DNA from 3 places in the Streptomyces sp. NPDC085944 genome. Region 1 is predicted to be linked to each of the others. Evidence: riboswitches for the same ligand, from Rfam matches in the RefSeq annotation. Region 1 holds a riboswitch; each other region holds the start of a gene.

What was found. A riboswitch is a leader RNA that binds a small molecule or an ion and turns the genes downstream of it on or off. The one in region 1 is predicted to bind cyclic di-AMP.
Positions count from the first base shown of each region.
Region 2: it holds a riboswitch for cyclic di-AMP, as region 1 does, so the genes downstream of both, AB0P07_RS01970 (NlpC/P60 family protein) here and rpfA (resuscitation-promoting factor protein RpfA) in region 1, are expected to answer to the same signal.
Region 3: it holds a riboswitch for cyclic di-AMP, as region 1 does, so the genes downstream of both, AB0P07_RS29550 (M23 family metallopeptidase) here and rpfA (resuscitation-promoting factor protein RpfA) in region 1, are expected to answer to the same signal.

Region 1 covers NZ_JBFBJX010000019.1:44,955-52,152, reverse strand. Annotated here, with positions in the region: gene AB0P07_RS30245 (DUF501 domain-containing protein) at 1-437, opposite strand, end outside; gene divIC (cell division protein DivIC) at 549-1,031, opposite strand; gene eno (phosphopyruvate hydratase) at 1,140-2,420, opposite strand; gene rpfA (resuscitation-promoting factor protein RpfA) at 2,659-3,387, opposite strand; cyclic di-AMP (ydaO/yuaA leader) riboswitch at 3,391-3,557, opposite strand; gene AB0P07_RS30225 (transglycosylase family protein) at 3,741-4,784, opposite strand; gene AB0P07_RS30220 (transposase) at 4,909-5,451, opposite strand; gene AB0P07_RS30215 (cytochrome P450) at 5,521-6,759, shown strand; gene AB0P07_RS30210 (nucleoside triphosphate pyrophosphohydrolase) at 6,765-7,198, opposite strand, start outside.
Region 2 covers NZ_JBFBJX010000001.1:388,828-396,025, reverse strand. Annotated here, with positions in the region: gene AB0P07_RS01980 (peptidoglycan DD-metalloendopeptidase family protein) at 1-576, shown strand, start outside; gene pcrA (DNA helicase PcrA) at 665-3,154, opposite strand; cyclic di-AMP (ydaO/yuaA leader) riboswitch at 3,407-3,593, shown strand; gene AB0P07_RS01970 (NlpC/P60 family protein) at 3,601-4,794, shown strand; gene AB0P07_RS01965 (tellurite resistance/C4-dicarboxylate transporter family protein) at 4,822-5,841, shown strand; gene AB0P07_RS01960 (hypothetical protein) at 5,819-6,172, opposite strand; gene AB0P07_RS01955 (NlpC/P60 family protein) at 6,489-7,198, shown strand, end outside.
Region 3 covers NZ_JBFBJX010000018.1:27,038-34,235, forward strand. Annotated here, with positions in the region: gene AB0P07_RS29535 (GNAT family N-acetyltransferase) at 1-1,681, opposite strand, end outside; gene AB0P07_RS29540 (HPr family phosphocarrier protein) at 1,883-2,164, shown strand; gene AB0P07_RS29545 (GntR family transcriptional regulator) at 2,288-2,983, opposite strand; gene AB0P07_RS29550 (M23 family metallopeptidase) at 3,112-3,876, opposite strand; cyclic di-AMP (ydaO/yuaA leader) riboswitch at 3,889-4,053, opposite strand; gene AB0P07_RS29555 (pitrilysin family protein) at 4,245-5,633, opposite strand; gene AB0P07_RS29560 (pitrilysin family protein) at 5,630-6,997, opposite strand.

The DNA.
Region 1 (7,198 bases):
CCGGGACCGGCCGCCAGCGAGTGGGCGACCAGGACGTGCAGGCACTTCACGCGGTCCGGCATGCCGCCCGCGCTCGGGAAGCCGGTCAGCTCCTCGATCTCGTCGCGGCGCCGGATGTAGTCCTCGTGCGCGGCACGGTAGGCGGCCGCCAGCTCCGGGTCGGTGGCCAGGCGCTCGGTCATCTCCTTCATCACGCCGTTCGCCTCCAGCGTGCCGATGGCGGAGGCCGCCTTCGGGCACGTCAGGTAGTACAGCGTGGGGAAGGGCGTGCCGTCGGGCAGCCGCGGCGCCGTCTCCACGACGTCCGGCTGTCCGCACGGGCAGCGGTGCGCGATGGCGCGCAGGCCGCGCGGGGGCCGTCCGAGCTGCTGCTTGAAGGCCGCCACGTCCGCGTCGGTCGGCTCGGTGCGCGGGGTGGTCGGCGGGGGAGTCTGCATGACTGTCTTCTGCTGGTCTTCCTGTTGAGTCGCGGCCGGAGCGGCCGGAGCGGCCGGCGTGGTCTGCGTGGCTGCGTGGTCGGCGATGCGGGCGTGGTCGGCGTGGTCGGTTCACTGCCGGCGGGCGGCGGCGTCGGCCTTGTCGACCCCGTCCCACACGTTGCGGTACCAGGGGCGGTCGGCGGCGCCTGCTTGGGCACGGGTCTGCTCGGCCGCGTCCGGGTCCACGACGACGAACCCCGTCTCCCCCGGCATCACGTAGTGCAGCCGCAGCCGGATCTGCTGCTCGGCGTAGGCGTCGTCCTGCCAGCGCGCCCTGAGGTCGCGCAGGTCCTCGACCCGCTGCCGGGTCTCCCGCTGCTCCTGCTCGAGGTCGGCGATCTCGGCCCGCTGGGCGACGTACTGCCGGATCGGGTAGGCGAGGGCCACGACGAGCGAGCAGAGCACCATCGCGAGCAGCGCGGCCCGGCCGGTCAGCCGGGAGCGCCGGGCCTGGCGCTTGGTCTGCGAGCGGTAGACCCGGGCCGCGGTCTGCTCCCCGATGATCCGGATCCTGGTCGCGGTGGAGAAACGGTCCCGGTCCTTCACGGCCATCTGGTCTCCGCCTCCCGTGCACGCGCGTACGTCCCCGCACACGGTACGGGACCGGATACGGGGACGTACGTACGACGCTGCCTCTTACGGGGCCTTACCGGGTGGCGCTCAGCCCTTGAACCGCGGGAACGCGCTGCGGCCGGCGTACACCGCGGCGTCGTCGAGGATCTCCTCGATGCGCAGCAGCTGGTTGTACTTGGCGACGCGCTCGGAGCGGGCCGGGGCGCCGGTCTTGATCTGGCCGCAGTTGGTGGCGACGGCCAGGTCGGCGATGGTGACGTCCTCGGTCTCGCCGGAGCGGTGGGACATCATGCACTTGAAGCCGTTGCGCTGGGCCAGCTCGACGGCGTCCAGGGTCTCGGTCAGCGAACCGATCTGGTTGACCTTGACCAGCAGGGCGTTGGCCGAGTTCTCCTCGATGCCGCGGGCCAGGCGCTCCGGGTTGGTGACGAACAGGTCGTCGCCGACGAGCTGGACCTTGTCGCCGAGCTTGGCGGTGATGGTCTTCCAGCCGTCCCAGTCGTCCTCGAACAGCGGGTCCTCGATGGAGACCAGCGGGTACGCCTCGACCAGCTCGGCGTAGTACTCGGTCATCTCGGCGGCCGTGCGGGTCTTGCCCTCGAAGGCGTAGGAGCCGTCCTTGTAGAACTCGGACGCGGCGACGTCGAGCGCGAGGGCGATCTGCTCGCCGGGGGTGTAGCCGGCCTCCTTGATCGCCTCGAGGATGAGGTCGAGGGCCTCGCGGTTGGAGCCGAGGTTCGGGGCGAAGCCGCCCTCGTCGCCGAGGCCGGTGGCCAGGCCCTTGTTCTTCAGGACCTTCTTGAGGGTGTGGTAGACCTCGGCGCCCCAGCGCAGGGCCTCGGAGAAGGACTCCGCGCCGATCGGAGCGATCATGAACTCCTGGATGTCCACGTTGGAGTCGGCGTGCGAGCCGCCGTTCAGGATGTTCATCATCGGCACCGGCAGCAGGTGCGCGTTCGGACCGCCCAGGTAGCGGAAGAGCGGCAGGTCGCTGGCCTCGGAGGCGGCGTGGGCGACGGCGAGGGAGACGCCGAGGATGGCGTTGGCGCCGAGCGAGCCCTTGTTGTCGGTGGCGTCCAGGTCGAACATGGCCTGGTCGATCAGGCGCTGCTCGGTGGCGTCGTAGCCGACCAGCTCCGGGCCGATCTGCTCGATGACGGCCAGGACGGCCTTCTCGACACCCTTGCCGAGGTAACGGCCCGGGTCGCCGTCACGCAGTTCGATGGCCTCGAAGGCACCGGTGGAGGCGCCGGACGGAACGGCGGCACGCCCCGTGCTGCCGTCGTCGAGGCCGACCTCGACCTCGACCGTGGGGTTGCCTCGGGAGTCCAGGATTTCCCGGGCTACGACGACGTCGATGGACGGCACGAGCATCTCCTTCTTCAATGTGACGCTTCGGTGTGACGCGCGGGCCCCGCGGGACCGCGGCGGCTCTGCGGGACCGAGCCTAACCGGCTCCGGGCGATCGGCCAGCCGATCGCCCACCCGCTGGACAGAACCGAGAGTAAATTGTTTCCGAACGAAACAAAGGCGGAATGTGAAAATCCCGCCCCGGTGCGTACGGGGGAACACGCACCGGGGCGGGAGTCGCGGGGGCCGCCGCTCCTTACTTCAGGTGCAGCTGCTGGCCCGGGTAGATCAGGTCGGCGTCGTCGACGATGTCGTCGTTCAGCTTGAACAGCTTCTGCCAGCCACCCTTGACGTCGTGGTCCGCGGCGATCGAGCTGAGGGTGTCGCCCTTGACGACCTTGTACTCGCCGTCGCCCTTCTCGACCTTCTTGCCGGTCGGGGTGGTGACGGTCTTCTTGGCGGGCTTCTCGGCCTTCGGCTCGGCGGCCGGACGCTCGGAGGAGCGGGAGGCCTTCTGCTCGGTGGAGCGCTCGGCGGTGGAGCCGCCGCTCTGGCTCTGCGAGCTCTCGGAGCTGCCGGAGCCGCTGTCCTGCGAACCGCCGCCGGTGTACGCGGCGCCCGACAGGCCGGTGCCGCAGACCGGCCAGGCACCCTTGCCCTGGCCCGCGAGGACCTTCTCGGCGATCTCGATCTGCTGGGCCTTGCTCGCCCGGTCGGCGGTGGAGGCGTACTGCGTACCGCCGTAGGCGGCCCAGGTGGAGGCGGAGAACTGCAGACCGCCGTAGTAACCGTTGCCGGTGTTGATGGACCAGTTGCCGCCGGACTCGCACTGGGCGACGGCGTCCCACTCGGACGCGGTGGCGGCGGAGGCGTTGCCGGCCGCCATCAGCGGGGCGGCGACGGCGGCACCGGTCACGCCGGCGACGGCGATGACACGGGTGGCCTTGGACGGACGACGGTGCTTGCCCTTGCCGGAAAACAGCATGGTTGATCCCCTCACCGACGCCTGCGAGGTGAGCTGTCGGGTTCGGGCCGGTTGAGTTGCCCGGCCGGGTTCCTCACGGAACTCGGCTTCACCCCTAGCCGCTCCGGCTCAACTGCCCGGTGCGGCACTTACCTTGGGTCCCCCGCTCCTGCCTGCGGCGCTTGACGCGACGACTGTTCCCGTACGGCCGCTGGCAGGATTCGGCGTTGCGGCTGTCGGGGCCCGCGGTGGCGAGCGGTCATGACCGTAGACACGTGCTCCGCGGATTTTCAAAGACGATCACGGCTTCTGAGACCTATCTCTCACGAGATCCAAAAGGGACATACGGTCTCTAACCGTGACGCGAACTCCCCCTACTTTTCGCCCGATTCGCCCGTGACCGTGAGCGTCTGACCGGGGAGGATGTGGTCCGGGTCGGCGCCGACGACGGTCTCGTTCTCGGCGTAGAGCGCACGCCACCCGCCGTCGAGGTCAAGGGAGTCGGCGATGGCCCAGAGGTTGTCGCCGGAGCGGACGGTGTACGAGCCGTCCTCGACCTCTCGCGGTCCACCGTCGCGCGAGGCGTGCCGTCCCGCCGCCTCGCCCCCGCGAGCCTCGTCCGCGGCGGCCTCGTCCGCGCTGTCGCCACGGTGCCGGCCGGAGCCGGACGAGCCCTCGGCGCCCTGCCGTTCGGCCACGACGCCGGAGTCGGATTCGGTGGATGTGTCCGACTTGATGGAGGAACCCTCGTCACTTGACGAGCCCTCGGAGGAGGTGTCGGACGACGGGGAAGAAGAGGGCGAAGGGGACGAAGAGGGCGCCCCGGACGTCGATTCGGTAGCCCCGCCCGCGTCGGCCGAGTCGGCCCTTCCGGACGACCGCGAGGACTCGGACGACCTGGACGACTCGGGCGACTGCGACGACTCGGGCGCTTCGGTGGTCGTGGGAGCGGCCGACGACTCGGAACCGTCCGTCTTCCCCGAGGCGTCCGAACCCTCCGACACCCCGTCACCGGACGCGTCCGAGCCGCTCGTGGCGCCCGAGTCGTCGCCGAGGCCGGCGAGGAGGCCGCAGGTCGGCCAGGCGGCGATGCCCTGGTCCGCGTGCATCTTCTCGGCGATCCGTATCTGCTGGGAGCGGCTGGCCTGGTCGGCACTGGGCGCGTAGTCGAGGCCGCCGTACCGCTCCCAGGCGTCCTGGGACAGCTGCAGGCCGCCGTAGTACCCGTTGCCGCTGTTCTGGCTCCAGGCACCGCCGGTCTCGCACTCGGCCACCTGGTCCCAGGTCCCCGAGCCGGCCGCGTGGGCCCCGGTGGCGCCGAGCAGCGGGATCGCGATGGCGGAGCCGGTCACTCCGGCGGCGACGACCAGGGCGGGAGCCTGGCGGGGGCGACGGTGACGACCGTTCCCGGAGAGCATGCGACGACCTTTCACGAGACGACGGGGACCACGCGGCGGATGACGCTCGACACCACGTTGATCCGTGAACGTATAGGGAGATCATCACTAGTCACAAGTTCATGCCGCGCAGATCACGTGAAGATCACAGAGTTGAGCGCGTGTCACGTTTGAACGACTCGGACGCGATGGTCCCCGTGACTTCGAATGGCGGCGCTTGCGGTTCGCACCGCACCGGCGTGGCCACCCCGCGCCGGTTCAGCTCTTCCATGAGTACAGGCCAGAAGCCTGTTCTGAACCAGGAGTTCTGCCGTTCTTCGGCGAGCTGCCACGGCCCGTACCCCTCGGGGAACTCGTCCCGGAGACAGCCTGTACGCAGCCGGTGCAGAGCACCGTTCAACTGCGTACGGGTGTCGACGGTTCCGCGAGCGAACTGGCGGCGCGCGAAGCAGGAGACCATGAGTTCTTCGACAACTGGCCATTCCGACTCCGCCACGGTGACGGGAACCGGTGTGCCGGTGCGCTCATGCCACTCCGTCACCTTGCACTTGACCCCGGAACGCCTCCTCACCGCTCCGAGCGGCTTCACCTCGATGTCCAAGAGATCGATCAGCAGTCTCATCCCGGCTGTTTCTGCCTGGTGTGGAGACTGCGCAGACAAACTGAGAAATCTCTCCTTGTCGTCCATGTCCTGACGAGTCGGTTCTCCTCTGTCGGCCCGGGAACTGGGAGCATCCGCTCCCGTTACGGTCGTACCGTGAATGTTCCGAGCGCCGCCCCCGAACTCTTCACCTGGGAGTTCGCCACCGACCCCTATCCGGCTTACGCCTGGCTGCGTGAGCACTCCCCCGTCCACTGGACGAAACTGCCCAGCGGAGTCGAGGCATGGCTGGTGACCCGATACGGCGACGCGCGTGAGGCTCTCGCCGACGGTCGACTGTCCAAGAACCCCGAGCATCACGCCGAGGACGCCGGCGGGAAGAGCAAGACCGGGATTCCCGGTGAGCGCAGCGCCAACCTCATGACCCATCTGCTCAACATCGACCCCCCGGACCACACGCGTCTGCGCCGCCTCGTCTCCAAGGCCTTCACTCCACGACGCATCGCGGAATTTGCCCCTCGGGTACAGCAGTTGGCGGACGGCCTCATCGACGATTTCGCCTCCCGGGGCGAGGCGGACCTCATCCACGACTTCGCCTTCCCTCTGCCCATCTACGCGATCTGCGACCTGTTGGGTGTCCCTCGGGAGGATCAGAACGATCTCCGGGACTGGGCAGGCATGATGATCCGCCACGGCGGAGGACAGCGCGGTGGCGTGGCCCGCTCCGTCAAGAGGATTCGCGCCTACCTCGCCGAACTGATCCACCGGAAGCGCGACGACCTCGGTGAGGACTTGATCTCGGGTCTGATCCGGGCCTCCGACCACGGCGAGCACCTCACCGAGAACGAGGCCGCGGCGATGTGCTTCGTCCTTTTGTTCGCCGGTTTCGAGACCACCATCAACCTCATCGGTAATGGCGTGTACACGCTCATGCAGCACCCTCGGGAGCGGGCTCGCTTGCAGGAAGCCATTCAGCGGGGCGATACGGCGTTGTTGGACAGCGGCGTCGAAGAACTGCTCCGCTACGACGGCCCCGTGGAACTGGCCACCTGGCGCTTCGCCACGGAGCCACTCGTCATCGGGCGACAACGCGTCGCCCAGGGTGACCCAGTACTCGTCGTGCTCGCTGCCGCAAACCGTGACCCGGCACGCTTCGCCGGACCGGACGCCCTCGACCTGAACCGCCGCGACAACCAGCACCTGGGGTACGGACACGGCATCCACTACTGTCTTGGCGCGCCTCTCGCCCGTCTGGAAGGCCGCACGGCTCTGGAGACCCTGCTACGGCGTCTCCCGGATCTCGAGCTGGCGGCCGACCCCGGCGACCTGCGCTGGCGGGGCGGGCTCATCATGCGCGGGCTCCGTGACCTCCCGGTACGGTTCACCGCTGTCTGACCGGCTCAGACTCCACCCTCGACCGCCCTGATGGCGTCCCGGTAGGTGCGGGCCGCCGCTCTCAGGGCCGCCTCCGGGTCGGTGCCCTCGGTCTCGGCGCGGGCGGCGAGGGCGAGCAGTTCGTAGCCGATGCCCTCGCCGGAGGGCAGGGGGACGTCGAGGCCGGCGGTGCGGACGCGGGAGTGGAGCTTGGCGGCGAGGGCGAGGCCGGGCTGGCCGAGGGGGACGCCTTCGGTGACCGAGGTGCGCTGCTTCTCGGCGGCCTTGGTGCGCAGCCAGTGCTCCCGGACCTCCTCGGGGGTGTCGGCCGTCTCGTCGCCGAAGACGTGCGGGTGGCGGTGGACGAGTTTGTCGACGATGGTGCCGGCCACGTCGTCGACGGAGAACGGGGCGTCCGGGTCCTCCTCCGCGATGCGGGCGTGGAAGACGACCTGGAGGA
Region 2 (7,198 bases), on a different contig from region 1:
GTGAAACCGTCCGCCGCCAACAACAAGCTGGACACCCAGCTCACCAGCCTCGCCGCCGGAGCCGACGACTTCGCGGACCGCGCCAGCCGCACTCAGGAGCGCATCGACCTCAAGGCCGAGCAGGCCGCCGAGAAGAGGCGCGCGGCGGAGGAGGCGGCCCGCAAGGAGCGGCTGCGCCCCAAGTTCGCGCTTCCGGTGGAGCAGCACGGCCTCAGCGCGTACTACGGGCAGGCCGGCATCAACTGGATGTCCGTCCACACCGGCATCGACTTCCCCGTGTCGTACGGGACGAAGGTGATGGCGGCGACCGACGGCACCGTGCGGACGCAGTACAACAGCGCGTACGGCAACATGATGATCGTGACGGCGAAGGACGGCACGGAGACGTGGTACTGCCACCTCTCCAGCTACCAGGTCCCTTCCGGTACCACCGTGAAGGCGGGCGACGCGATCGCGTTCTCCGGCAACTCGGGCAACTCCACCGGCCCGCACCTGCACTTCGAGGTGCGCCCCGCGGGCGGTTCGTCGATCGACCCGCTGCCGTGGCTGCGCAGCCACGGCATCAACCCGACGTGACGCCGTAACGTCTCAGCAGTCGGCCGGGCGGTGACAGCCGGCCCGGGCAGGCGCCCGGAGCCTCACCGCACCGCCCCGCGGCACGTCCTCAGAGCTTATCCACCGGCGCGTACCGCAGCAGCAGCCGCTTCGGCTTGGTGTCCCCGAAGTCGATGGTCGCCTCGGCGTTGGACCCGGTGCCCTTGACCCCGACCACCGTGCCCAGCCCGAACTGGTCGTGCGTGACGCGGTCGCCGACCGCCAGCGAGACCGTCGGCTGCTCGGCGCCGGCCGACCGGCGGGTGGCGAAGCCGGACGCGCCCGACGCCGAGGAGCGGGAACGGGACGAGGACAGCGAGGCCGCCACACCCGAGACCGGCGCGGAGGGCGCGGGTCCGTTCGCCCCGGTGCGCTTCCACTCCAGGTGGAGCGCCGGGATCTCCTCCAGGAACCGCGAGGGCGGGTTGTACGACGGCTGACCCCAGGCGCTGCGCAGCGTCGACCGGGTCAGGTAGAGGCGTTCGCGAGCCCGGGTGATGCCGACGTAGGCGAGGCGGCGTTCCTCCTCCAGCTCCTTGGCCTGGCCGAGGGCGCGCATGTGCGGGAACACGCCGTCCTCCATGCCGGTGAGGAAGACGACCGGGAACTCCAGGCCCTTGGCGGTGTGCAGGGTCATCAGGGTGACGACGCCGTCGCCGTCCTCCTCGTCGGGGATCTGGTCGGAGTCCGCGACGAGCGCGACCTTCTCCAGGAAGTCGGCCAGGGTCCCGGCCTCCTCGCCCTCGGCCCGCTCCTGCTCGAACTCCAGGGCTACGGCCGCGAGTTCCTGCAGGTTCTCGATGCGGGTCTCGTCCTGCGGGTCGGTGGAGGCCTGCAACTCCGCCAGGTACCCGGTGCGTTCGAGAATCGCCTCCAGGACGGTCGCCGGTCCGGCGCCGGACTCGACGATCGTACGGAGGTCCTCCATGAGCGTGTTGAACCGCTTGACGGCGTTCGCGGAGCGCGCGGCCATGCCGTACGCCTCGTCGACGCGCCTCAGCGCCTGCGGGAAGCTGATCTTCTCGCGCTGGGAGAGGGCGTCGATCATCGCCTCCGCGCGGTCGCCGATGCCGCGCTTGGGGACGTTGAGGATGCGGCGCAGCGGCACCGAGTCCTCCGGGTTGGCCAGCACCCGCAGGTAGGCCAGGACGTCCCGGACCTCCTTGCGCTCGTAGAAGCGGACGCCGCCGACGACCTTGTAGGGCAGACCGGTGCGGATGAAGACCTCTTCGAAGACACGGGACTGCGCGTTGGTCCGGTAGAAGACCGCGACGTCGCCGGCCTTGGCCTCGCCCGCGTCGGTGAGGCGGTCTATCTCGTCGGCGACGAACTGCGCCTCGTCGTGCTCGGTGTCGGCGACGTACCCGGTGATCTGCGCGCCGCTGCCCTGGTTGGTCCACAGGTTCTTGGGGCGGCGGGACTCGTTGCGCTCGATGACCGCGTTGGCGGCGCTGAGGATGGTCTGCGTGGAGCGGTAGTTCTGCTCGAGCAGGATCGTCGTCGCGTCCGGGTAGTCCTCCTCGAACTGGAGGATGTTGCGGATGGTGGCGCCGCGGAAGGCGTAGATCGACTGATCGGCGTCGCCCACCACGCACAGCTCGGCGGGCGGCACCTCGGCCTCCGGCGGCACGTCGACGGGGTGCTCCGAGGCCCCGCCGACCAGTTCGCGCACCAGGGCGTACTGGGCGTGGTTGGTGTCCTGGTACTCGTCGACCAGGACGTGCCGGAAGCGGCGGCGGTAGTGCTCGGCGACGTCCGGGAAGGCGCGCAGCAGGTTGACCGTCGTCATGATCAGGTCGTCGAAGTCGAGGGCGTTGGCCTCGCGCAGCCGTGCCTGGTACATGGCGTAGGCCTGGGCGAGGGTCTTCTCGAAGCCGTCGGCCGCCTGGGCGGCGAAGTCCTCCTCGTCGATCAGCTCGTTCTTCAGGTTGCTGATCTTCGCGCTGAACGACTTCGGCGGGAAGCGCTTGGGGTCCAGGTCCAGGTCGCGGCAGACCAGCGCCATGAGCCGCTTGGAGTCGGCGGCGTCGTAGATCGAGAAGGACGAGGTGAAGCCGAGCTTCTTCGACTCGCGGCGCAGGATGCGCACGCACGCGCTGTGGAAGGTCATCACCCACATCGCGTTGGCGCGCGGGCCGACGAGCTGCTCCACGCGCTCCTTCATCTCGCCCGCGGCCTTGTTGGTGAAGGTGATCGCGAGGATCTGCCCGGGGTGGACGTGCCGCTCGGCCAGCAGGTGGGCGATGCGGTGGGTGAGCACGCGGGTCTTGCCGGAGCCGGCACCGGCCACGATGAGCAGCGGGGAGCCGGAGTGGACGACGGCGGCCCTCTGGTTCTCGTTCAGCCCCTCCAGGAGCGCCGCGGCGTCCAGGGCGGGGCGCGGGGCGCCGTCCCGGTAGTGGGTGTCCCGGTCCGGAGGCACGTCGAACTTCCCGCCGAACAGATCGTGCGGAACCGGCTCCGGTCCGTGATCGCCCTCGGGCGGCGGCGGGGGTTCCTCCTCGTGACCCCGAGGGGTCTGGAGGCTCGCCAGGAAGTTGTCGTCAAAGAGGCTGCTCATCGCTCTCCGAGTCTAGGGTGCCGCACCGACAACCCGGTGCCGCCCCGGAAAATGACCACCACCACCGGCGCGGACACGCCCTGCGACCAGGGGAACCACGAAGAGTGACGCCGGCTATCGCCTCGGAGGCACCTCGCGAAAGGTCACGAAAACGTATCGGGCATATCACCCGCCAACCTTCACAGCGGCCACACGAGTTGGCTACGGTGCGGGGCAGGCCGCTCGACCCCCTCCGGCGAACCTCGCCGGGCCGCGCGGCCTCCGCCGAGTCCGGTCTGCCCGCACGGCACCCGGAGCCGGGGACCCACCGAGACCTTGGGGTGAATCGGCCGCACCGCCCTCGCCGAGACGAGAGGACGGTCCGCCGTAGGGCAACCCTTCCCCGCCACACCGCCCGAACCCGACAGCTAACCCGGTAGGCGGAGCACTGGAAGGAGTCGCCTCCCTTGGCGTCGCACCGCAAGTCGCGTCCCACCGGTCCCCGCGTCGCGGGCATACGGACCCCGGCCCTCGCCACCGCGGCCCTCACCTCCGTCGCCCTGCTGTCCCAGACGGCCAATGCCACGCCGTCGGACGACCGGCCGACCCTCGAGGAGGTCGAGAAGAAGGTCGACGACCTGTACCGCCAGGCCGGGGCGGCGACCGAGAAGTACAACGCGGCCAAGGAGAAGACCACCAAGCAGCGCAAGAAGGTCGACGGTCTCCTCGACGACGTCGCCAAGCGCACCCAGAACCTCAACGACGCGCGCGCGGAGCTGGGCTCCTTCGCCTCCGCCCAGTACCGCACGGGCGCCTCGGTCCCGGAGACCGCGACCCTGCTGCTCGCGGACTCGCCGCAGGACTACTTCGACCAGAACCAGCTGATGGACCGGCTCACCGGGCGGCAGAAGAGTGCCGTGGACGACTACGTCACCCAGCAGTCCGAGACGATGAAGAAGCGCCGGGAGGCCACCGAGAGCCTCGAGACCCTCACCGAGTCGCAGAACGACCTCAAGACGGCCAAGTCGACCGTCCAGCAGAAGCTCGCCACCGCGCGCGAGCTGCTGTCGGAGCTGACCGCCGAGGAGAAGGCCCGGCTGGCGGCGATCGAGAAGAAGAAGCAGCAGGAGGCCGCCCGCAAAGCCGCCGAGCTGGCGAAACAGCAGGCGGAGGAGGCGGCCGAGCGCAAGCGGCAGGAGGAGGCCGCCCAGCAGCAGGAGAGCGGCTCCGGATCCGCGGGAACCTCCGGCGGCACCGGTTCGTCGGACTCCTCGGGCTCGTCGACGCCGGGCACCTCGACCGGCACCAAGGCCGACAAGGCGATCGCCTTCGCCCGCGCCCAGATCGGCAAGCCGTACGTCTGGGGCGCCACGGGCCCCGACTCCTACGACTGCTCGGGCCTCACCCAGGCCGCCTGGAAGGCCGCGGGCGTGACGCTGCCGCGCGTCACCTACGACCAGGTCAACGCCGGCACGACCGTCCCCGTCTCCCAGGCACAACCCGGTGACCTGGTCTTCTTCTACGACGACATCAGCCACGTCGGCCTGTACATCGGCGACGGCATGATGATCCACGCCCCGAAGCCGGGCGCGTACGTCCGCGAGGAATCCATCTTCTACGACGGCGAGTCGTCCATCTACAGCGTGGTGCGCCCCGCCTGACCAGCAGGGTTCTCTACCATCGTGGCCATGCCATCGGCCACCCACCACCCCTCCGCGCTGCGCACCTGGCTGGCGCGGCGTCCACCGGCGGCCGGGGCCGCGGTGATGGCGACCGGCATCGTGTCGGTCGCCCTGCATCTGACGGGCCGCGAGGTCCTGTCCCGGATCGCCCTGGCCCTGGCCTGTGTCGCCTGGCTGATACTGGCCGCGAACTTCGTCTACCTGCTGTTCGCCCACCGGCCGCGGTGGATCGAGCGGGCGGGGACGCCGGGCGCGCTGACGGCCGTCGCCGCGACGACCGTGGTCGGCACCCGTTTCTCGCTGCTGGGCTGGTCGCTGCTGGCGGCGGTGCTGCTGGTGCTGGCGGCGGTGCTGTGGCCGTGGCTGCTGCTCGTGGTGGTGCGGCACTGGGGGCGGAGGATGCCCGGGGCGGTGTTCCTGGGCTGCGTGGCGACGGAGGGCCTCGCCGTGCTCGCCGCGACGCTGTCCGCGGCCACCTCGACGCCCTGGCTGGCGCACGCGGCGCTGGTGCCGTTCTGGCTGGGGATCGTGCTCTATCTGATCGCGCTGTTCCGCTTCGACCTGCGGCAGGTGGCCCGGGGCTCCGGGGACCAGTGGGTGGCGGGCGGCGCGCTCGCCATCTCGGCCCTCGCCGGGGCCAAGCTGCTCGCGGCGGCCGGGACCGGCATGTACCTGTGGAACGCCGACGACCAGGCCGTCCTGCACGACCTGACCGTCTTCCTGCTCGCCCTCGACCTCGCCTGGTACGCCGTGCTGCTGGCCGCCGAGATCGCCTGGCCGCGCCTCGGCTACGACGTACGCCGCTGGTCGACGGTCTTCCCGCTCGGCATGACGGCGGCGGCGACACTGTCGGTGGCCGCCGCCGTCGACGTGCCGTGGCTGGACGCCCCCGGCCGGGCGCTGCTGTGGATCGCAGTGGCCGGTTGGCTGGTGGTCGCCACGGGGGCGGTCGTCCGGGCCCGCTCCGGGCTGCGGTCCCTGGCAGCGGGCTCCGGGGCGGCAGTCAGGTCCACAGCACCGCGATGAAGACGTTCACCAGGGTCAGCCCGCCCACCAGGCCGAACAGCGGCTTTTCCACCTTGTCCTCGTCGCGCTTCACGTAGACCAGGCCGAGGATCACGATCAGCACGGCGAGCTTGACGCCCATCTTGACGTTGTCCACGGAGTAGTCCTGGGCCTGGTTGAGGCCGATCAGGACGGCACCGGTGACCAGCATCGTCAGCGCGCCGTGCAGCATGGCGGGGGTGAACCGGGCCGCGCCCCGGCCCATCGCCTTCATCTGGGTCAGGAAGCCGCCGAGGAGCGCGGCGATACCGATGATGTGCAGGCCGACGAAGATGTGGATGAGTACGTCCATGAGGCCGGAGCCTAATGAGCGCCCGAACGCGCCCGGACACCGGCCCGCCCCGCCCGCCCGGGCGCCCCATAACAGCTCCCGTCCCCCGCCCGCCTCCGGATCCGTCCTATCGGTCATCACCCAGCGTGAAGAAGACGGCCTCCGGAGCGATCGGTGATCACATACGGTCGCCACCCGATCCCCTCCCGCCACTTCCGCGCATCCCGTCACCGGACCGTTACCGACGCGCCTAGCGTCCTGGCCCAGGCAGCCGGAGCGAACCGGCGCCGACCCGGCGCGGGCCGGGTCGAGTCGTACGGAAGGACGTGGATCGCAGGTGGGAACGCACCGCAGGCCGCGACAGCGCGCGAAGGGCGGCGGCAGAGCCCGGACGGCGGCCACGATCACCCTTGCGGGGGCGGCCACCGCGACGGGCCTGGGCGGGACCGTGCACGCAGATCCGCAGCCGACGGCGGCGCAGGTCAGGGCCAAGGTGGACAAGCTCTACCAGGAGGCCGAGGTGGCCACGGAGAAGTACAACGGCGCGAAGGAGAAGGCGGACGCCGCCGAACAGCGCCTGGAGGAACTGCGGGACGAGGCCGCCCGCAAGGAGGACCGGCTGAACTCGGCCCGCCAGGCGCTGGGTTCGGTCGCGGCGGCGCAGTACCGCAGCGGCGGCCTGGACCCGGCGCTGCAACTGGCGCTCTCCTCCGACCCGGACCGGTATCTCGACGGCGCCGCCTTCGCCGAGCGGGCGGGCAGCCGGCAGCGGGCCGAGGTGGGGCGCGTACGCAAGGAACTGCGCGACATCGAGCAACTACGTGGCGCCGCCCGCATCGAGGTGACCTCGCTGAGGTCACGCCGGGCCGAGCTGAAACGTCACCGCGAGACCGTCACCGGCAAGCTGGCAAAGGCCCGCCGCCTGCTCTCCCGGCTGACCGCCGAGGAGCGCGCCGGCGTCGGCACGGGAACAGGGGAACACGCCTCCCGCGCCTCTTCTTCCGGCCCCAGGGAGGGCCCGTCGGCCTCCGCCCAGGCGCCCAACTC
Region 3 (7,198 bases), on a different contig from region 1:
GGGCCCCGGCCAGGGCGGCGTGGAAGTCGTCGGCCGACGCGGCGGTCGTCAGGTCCAGCGGGGGCTGCGGGCGCAGTCCCTCGGAGAGGCACGCGTCGTACGTGAGCAGTCCCAGGGACTCGGAGTTGCCCAGGATGGCCACCCGCGGTCCGGTCGGCAGCGGCTGGCGGGCGAGGAGCAGCCCCGCGTCGACCAGCTCCGTGATGGTGTCGACCCGGATCACGCCGGCCTGGCGCAGCAGCGCGGAGACCGTCGCGTGCGGCAGCCGTGTCGCCCGTACGGCGTGTCCCTGGGGTGCCACGCCGCCGTGCCGGGCGCCCTGCACGACGACCAGGGGCTTGACCGCGGCGGTCCGTCGGGCGAGGCGGGTGAACTTGCGCGGGTTGCCGATGGACTCCAGGTACATCAGCGCGACGTCGGTGTCCGGGTCGTCGTACCAGTACTGCAGGACGTCGTTGCCCGAGACGTCGGCGCGGTTGCCGGAGGAGACGAAGGTGGAGACGCCGGTGTGGCCGGTGACCCCGCCGCCACGCCGGTGCAGCCGGGAGAGCAGGGCGATGCCGATGGCGCCGGACTGGGCGAACAGGCCGATCCGGCCGGGGCGCGGCATCTCGGGGGCGAGGGAGGCGTTGAGCCGCACGTCCGGGGAGGTGTTGACGATTCCGAAGGCATTGGGCCCGATGATCCGCATGCCGTAGGTGCGCGCCTGGCGCACGAGGGCCCGCTGGCGCTCACGGCCTTCGGGGCCGCTGTCGGCGTACCCGGCGGAGATCACCACGAGGCCCTGCACGCCGTGCTCGCCGCACTCGGTGACGACGTCGGGGACGCGCGCGGCGGGCACGGTGACGACGGCGAGGTCGACGGGTCCGTCGATGTCGCGCACGGAGCGGCACGCCGTGACCCCGTCGAGTGTCTTCTGCTCCTCGGGAAACGCCCTGTTCACGGCGTACAGACGGCCCGTGTAGCCGGCGTCGCGGATGTTGTCGAGGATGCTGCGGCCGACGCCGCCCGGGGTGCGGCCGGTGCCGACGACCGCGACCGAGCCGGGCTGCAGCAGCCGCTGGACGGAACGGGCCTCCGCGCGCTGCTCGCGCCCGTACTGCACGGCGAGCGAGCGGTCGGTGGGTTCGAGACCGAACTCCAGGCGGACCACGCCGTCCTCGAAGCTCCGCTTCTGGGTGTACCCGGCGTCCATGAAGACTTTGATCATCTTGGTGTTGGCGGGCAGCACCTCGGCGGCGAAGCGGCGGATGCCGCGCTCGCGGGCGACGGCGGCGATGTGCTCCAGGAGGGCGGAGGCGACGCCGCGTCCCTGGTGGGCGTCCTGGACGAGAAAGGCGACCTCGGCCTCGTCGGCCGGTGCGGTGGCGGGTGTTCCGCCGGCGCCGATCCGGTCGTAGCGTACGGTGGCGATGAACTCGCCGCCGATGGTGGCCGCGAGTCCCACCCGGTCCACAAAGTCGTGGTGCGTGAAGCGGTGGACGTCCTTGGCGGACAGGCGAGGGTACGGCGCGAAGAAGCGGTAGTACTTCGACTCGTCGGAGACCTGCTCGTAGAAGCTGACCAGGCGCTCGGCGTCATCAACGGTGATGGGGCGGACGCGCGCGGTGCCGCCGTCGCGCAGCACCACGTCGGCTTCCCAGTGGGCGGGGTACTCGTGCCGGTCCGACGAGGTCTGCATGGGCCCCAGACTACGGCTCGCGTACGACAACGGCGCGGGGCAGTCTGTGGACAACGGAATCCCGGACCGAGGCCGCGGTCCGGGCACCGCACGGGACGGCACACGCGGTCGTCCCGCCTTGCTTCACGATGTGGGAAACTGGTCTAGACAACCTGGTCTAGACAACTCCAACCCCTCTGAACACCTGAAGGGCAGCATCACATGGCTGAGCGCCGCGTCAACGTCGGCTGGGCCGAGGGTCTCCACGCCCGCCCCGCCTCCATCTTCGTCCGAGCCGCCACGGCCACAGGCGTCCCGGTGACGATCGCCAAGGCCGACGGGTCCCCCGTCAACGCGGCCTCCATGCTGGCCGTCCTCGGCCTCGGCGCCCAGGGTGGCGAGGAGATCGTCCTCGCCTCCGACGCCGAGGACGCCGAGGCCGCCCTGGACCGGCTGGCGAAGCTGGTCGCCGAGGGGCTCGAGGAGCTTCCCGAGACCGTCTGACGGACCAGGGAGCAGCAGCACCGAAAGGCCCGCCGGTATCGCCCGGCGGGCCTTTCACCTTTTCCGTTCCGAGCACCGGAAAAGCGGTCCTTGAATTCCCCGCCTCTTTGTACGGCACTCGTGTTACTTCGGCAGCACCGCCGTGTGTACGGATTGTTGCGCATTCCTCACGCACTCCGTCCGCCCGCCGCCGGAGGCGAACCGCAGCCGGTATGCCGACGCCGACCGTTCGGTGTGCAGCGTCATGAGCGCCCGGGCGCGTTCACCGTCGCCCCGGGCCACCGCGTCGACGATCGCGCCGCACTCCGCCCAGTGCTGCACGGGTCCGGCGGGGGCCTCCTGGACGTACATCCAGGCGATCTTGTGGCGCAGTTGGGTCAGGAGTGCGGCCAGGGAGGGGCTGCCCGCCGCCCGGGCGAGGGTCTCGTGGAACCAGCCGCCCAGCGGGCGCAGATCCTCCCCGCCGCCCTGCCTGGCCCGCTCCTGCCCCAGCCTGACCAGGCCGCGCAACACCTTGAGGTGGGCCTCGGTGCGCCGCCGGGCAGCCCGGGAGGCACCGAGCGGCTCCAGGAGGGCGCGGGTCTCCAGCAGGTCGGCGGCCTCCTGCTCGGTCGGTTCCGCGACGCAGGCGCCCGCGTGCCGCCGGGTCACCACGAAGCCCTCCGCCTCCAGCGTGCGCAGGGCCTCGCGCACGGGGACGCGCGAGACGCCGTAGCGGCGGGCGAGGATTTCCTCGGTGAGCCGGCTCCCGCGTCCGTGGACACCGGCGACGATGTCGTCCCGGATCGCCGTGCACACAGAATGCGCCGGAATACGCATGACCGACCTCCGCCTCGATCCCTGAAACGTCGACGATGGACGCATGTTCAGCGACTCTAGGCCAATCAAGCGAATATGGAATGCGAAAAGCCCCGACTCAAGGAGGCGGGGCTTTTCTGACGCGGCCGTCAGACGTTCACGCCGTGCGAGCGGAGGTAGGCGACGGGGTCCATGTCCGAGCCGTATTCGGGGCTCGTGCGTGCCTCGAAGTGCAGGTGCGGTCCGGTGACGTTGCCGGTGGCGCCGGAGAGGCCGATCTGCTGCCCGGGCCCGACCGACTGACCGACCGAGACGCCGATGGAGGACAGGTGCCCGTACTGCGTGTACGTGCCGTCGTGCATCTTGATGACGACCTGGTTGCCGTACGCACCGCCCCAGCCGGCCTCGACGACGGTGCCGACGCCGACCGCGTGCACGGAGGTGCCGCCGGCGGCGTGGAAGTCGATGCCGGTGTGACTGCCGGAGGACCACAGGGAGCTGCCGGCCCGGTACGCGGTGGAGACGTAGGAGGCGGTGATCGGCGTGACGAAGGTGTTGAGGCGCTTGCGCTCCGCCTCCCGCGCGGCGCGTTCCTTGGCCTCGCGCGCCTCCTTGGCCGCCTCGGCCGCCCGCTCGCGGGCCGCTTCCCGGGCCGCCTCGCGGGCGGCGGCGTCCACGGCCGCCTGCTTCTGGGCGACGGCCTGGGCGTCGATCTCGTCGGCTATGGAGTCGCCGATGGTGACGACCGGGGTGAGTCCGCTCTGCTCCACCTCGGGCTCGGCGGCGAGCGCCGGAGCCGCGAGGGTGCCGACGACGCCGGTGGTGGCGAGGGCCGCGACTCCCGCCGCACGGGCGGTGGTGCGGTGCACCCGACTGGGACGGCGGTGCTTCCCGGTGGCGCGCGTGAACGCCATGTAGAGGCTTGTCCTTTCCTTCCCTCTCGCCTACCGGGTTAGCTGACGGGTTCGGAGGTGGAAGGTCTCCTACGGACCCCCTCGCTGCGCGCGCGGGCGTCCGATTCACCCCAGGGACTGCGGTGGGTCCCCGGCTCCCCTGGCTCGCGCCGTACGGGGACTCGGCGATGACTGTCCGGTGCCGCGGGTGCGGCGCACTGCCTGACGAACAGCCCGGAAGACGCTAAACGCGGCTGTGTTCAATCCTCAAACGCAACAGGCTTTTTGTAGCGCACGCCACAGGGCAGACAGGCAGCCACTCCCCCAATTGGGACATACGGCGGCCCTGGTGACACTCCGGTCACCAGGGCCACCGCACGCGCCTGCCGCTACTCGGCCGCCACCACGGTGACTTCACCGATGCCGAGGGCCTCGACGGGCTCCTTGATCTGCGCCGCGTCGCCGACGAGGACCGTCACGAGGCGGTCCACCGGGAAGGCGTTCACGACCGCCGCCGTGGCCTCCACGGTGCCCGTGGCGGCGAGTTGACGGTAGAGCGTCGCCTGGAAGTCGTCGGGCAGGTGCTGCTCGACCTGGTCGGCGAGCGTGTCCGCCACGGCCGCCGCCGTCTCGTACTTGAGCGGCGCCACACCCACCAGGTTCTGCACGGCCACGTCGCGCTCGGCGTCGGTGAGCCCCTCCGCGGCGAGCTTGCGCAGCACCGTCCACAGGTCTTCCAGGGCGGGACCGGTGTTGGGGGTGTCGACGGAGCCGCTGATGGCGAGCATCGCGGCGCCCGTCCCGTCCGGCGCGGACCGCAGGACCTGGCCGAACGCCCGTACGCCGTAGGTGTATCCCTTCTCCTCGCGCAGGACGCGGTCCAGGCGCGAGGTGAGGGTGCCGCCGAGGCAGTACGTGCCGAGCACCTGCGCGGGCCACACGCGGTCGTGCCGGTCGGCGCCGGTGCGGCCGATCAGCAGCTGCGTCTGGACGGCGCCGGGACGGTCCACGATGACGACCCTGCCCCGGTCGTCGGCGGTCACCGGGGGCACGGGGCGCGGCTCTGCGGCCGGACCGGTCCACGCGCCCAGGGTGTCGCCGAGCAGCGCGTCCAGGTCGACGCCGGTGAGGTCGCCGACGACCACGGCGGTGGCCGTGGCGGGGCGGACGTGCCGCTCGTAGAAGGCGCGTACGGCGGCCGAGTCGACGGCCGCGACGGTCTCCTCGGTGCCCTGGCGCGGGCGCGACATGCGCGAGTCGGCCGGGAACAGCTCCTTGGAGAGTTCCTTCGCGGCGCGGCGGGAGGGGTTGGCCAGCTCGTGCGGGATCTCGTCGAGCCGGTTGCGCACCAGCCGTTCGACCTCGCCGTCCGCGAAGGCGGGCGCCCTGAGGGCGTCGGCGAGCAGGCCGAGCGCCTTGGCGAGGCGCGAGGCGGGGACCTCCAGGCTCAGCCGGACACCCGGGTGGTCGGCGTGCGCGTCGAGGGTGGCGCCGCAGCGCTCCAGCTCGGCGGCGAAGTCCTCGGCGGAGTGCTTGTCGGTGCCCTCGGAGAAGGCGCGCGCCATGATGGTGGCGACGCCGTCGAGACCGGCCGGCTCGGCGTCCAGGGGCGCGTCCAGGAGCACCTCGACGGCGACGACCTGCTGGCCTGGGCGGTGGCAGCGCAGCACGGTGAGTCCGTTGTCGAGGCTGCCGCGCTCGGGGGCCGGAAAGGCCCACGGCTTGGGCTCGCCGGCCTGCGGCTGTGCGTGGAAGTCCATGGTGGCGAGCTCGGTCACTTGGCCGCCTCCTCGTTCTCGTCGGTGGCGTCGGTCGGGTCGGCGTCGGTCTCGTCGGCCGGGGCGGTGGGCTCGTAGACGAGCACCGCGCGGTTGTCGGGACGCAGGCGGGCCTTGGCGACCTCCTGGACCTCCTCCGCGGTCACCTCCAGCACCCGCTGCACGGCGGTGAGGGCGAGCTGCGGGTCGCCGAACAGGACGGCGTACCGGCACAGTTCGTCGGCACGGCCGGCCACCGTGCCCAGGCGGTCCAGCCACTCCCGCTCGAGCTGGGCCTGGGCGCGCTCCATCTCCTCGGCCGTGGGGCCCTCCTCGGCGAACCGGGCCAGCTCCTCGTCGACGGCGGTCTCGATGACCGGCACCTCGACGTCGCCCGACGTCTTCACGTCCAGCCACCCCAGGGAGGGGGCTCCGGCGAGGCGCAGCAGGCCGAACCCTGCGGCCACGGCCGTACGGTCGCGGCGCACCAGCCGGTTGTAGAGGCGGGACGACTCGCCGCCGCCCAGGACGGTCAGGGCGAGGTCGGCCGCGTCGCACGCGCGCGTGCCGTCCTCCGGGAGGCGGTAGGCGGCCATCAGGGCGCGGGCCGGGACCTCCTCCTCGACGACCTCGCGCAGCTGCTCGCCCATGACGTCGGGCAGCGAGCCGTCCCGGGGCGGCTGCTTGCCGTCGTGCGAGGGGATGGAGCCGAAGTACTTCTCGATCCAGGCCAGCGTCCGCTCGGGGTCGATGTCGCCGACGACCGACAGCACGGCGTTGTTCGGCGCGTAGTAGGTGCGGAAGAACGCGCGCGCGTCCTCCAGGGTCGCCGCGTCCAGGTCGGCCATCGAACCGATCGGCGTGTGGTGGTAGGGGTGGCCCTCCGGGTAGGCGAGGGCGGTCAGCTTCTCGAAGGCCGTGCCGTAGGGGACGTTGTCGTAGCGCTGGCGGCGCTCGTTCTTGACGACGTCCCGCTGGTTCTCCATGGACTCCTCGTCCAGGGCGGCGAGCAGGGAGCCCATGCGGTCGGCCTCCAGCCAGAGGGCGAGCTCCAGCTGGTGGGCGGGCATGGTCTCGAAGTAGTTGGTCCGCTCGAAGCTGGTGGTGCCGTTGAGCGAGCCGCCGGCGCCCTGCACCAGCTCGAAGTGGCCGTTGCCCTTGACCTGGGCGGAGCCCTGGAACATGAGGTGCTCGAAAAGGTGAGCCAGGCCGGTGCGTCCCTTGACCTCGTGGCGCGAACCGACGTCGTACCAGAGGCACACCGCCGCGACCGGGGTCAGGTGGTCCTCGGAGAGCACCACGCGCAGGCCGTTGGCCAGGCGGTGCTCGGTCGCTGTCAGGCCGCCGGAGCCTGCCTGGGCTGTGGCCGTGTGACCCATGGGCATGTACGTCCCTTCGATCGCGAAATATCTGGTGGGATCACTGGGTGAACCACCGGGGGAATCAGCGGGCGGAACTGCGGAATTCCGCCGATCCTGCCACTGTATGCAAGCGTGCGGGCCGCCGGTGGAGTTCCCGGGGCTCGTACGCCGAGAGCGAGCAGGCGGTTGACGGGCCGCCGGGGACGGCTGCGCGGACGCTGCCCG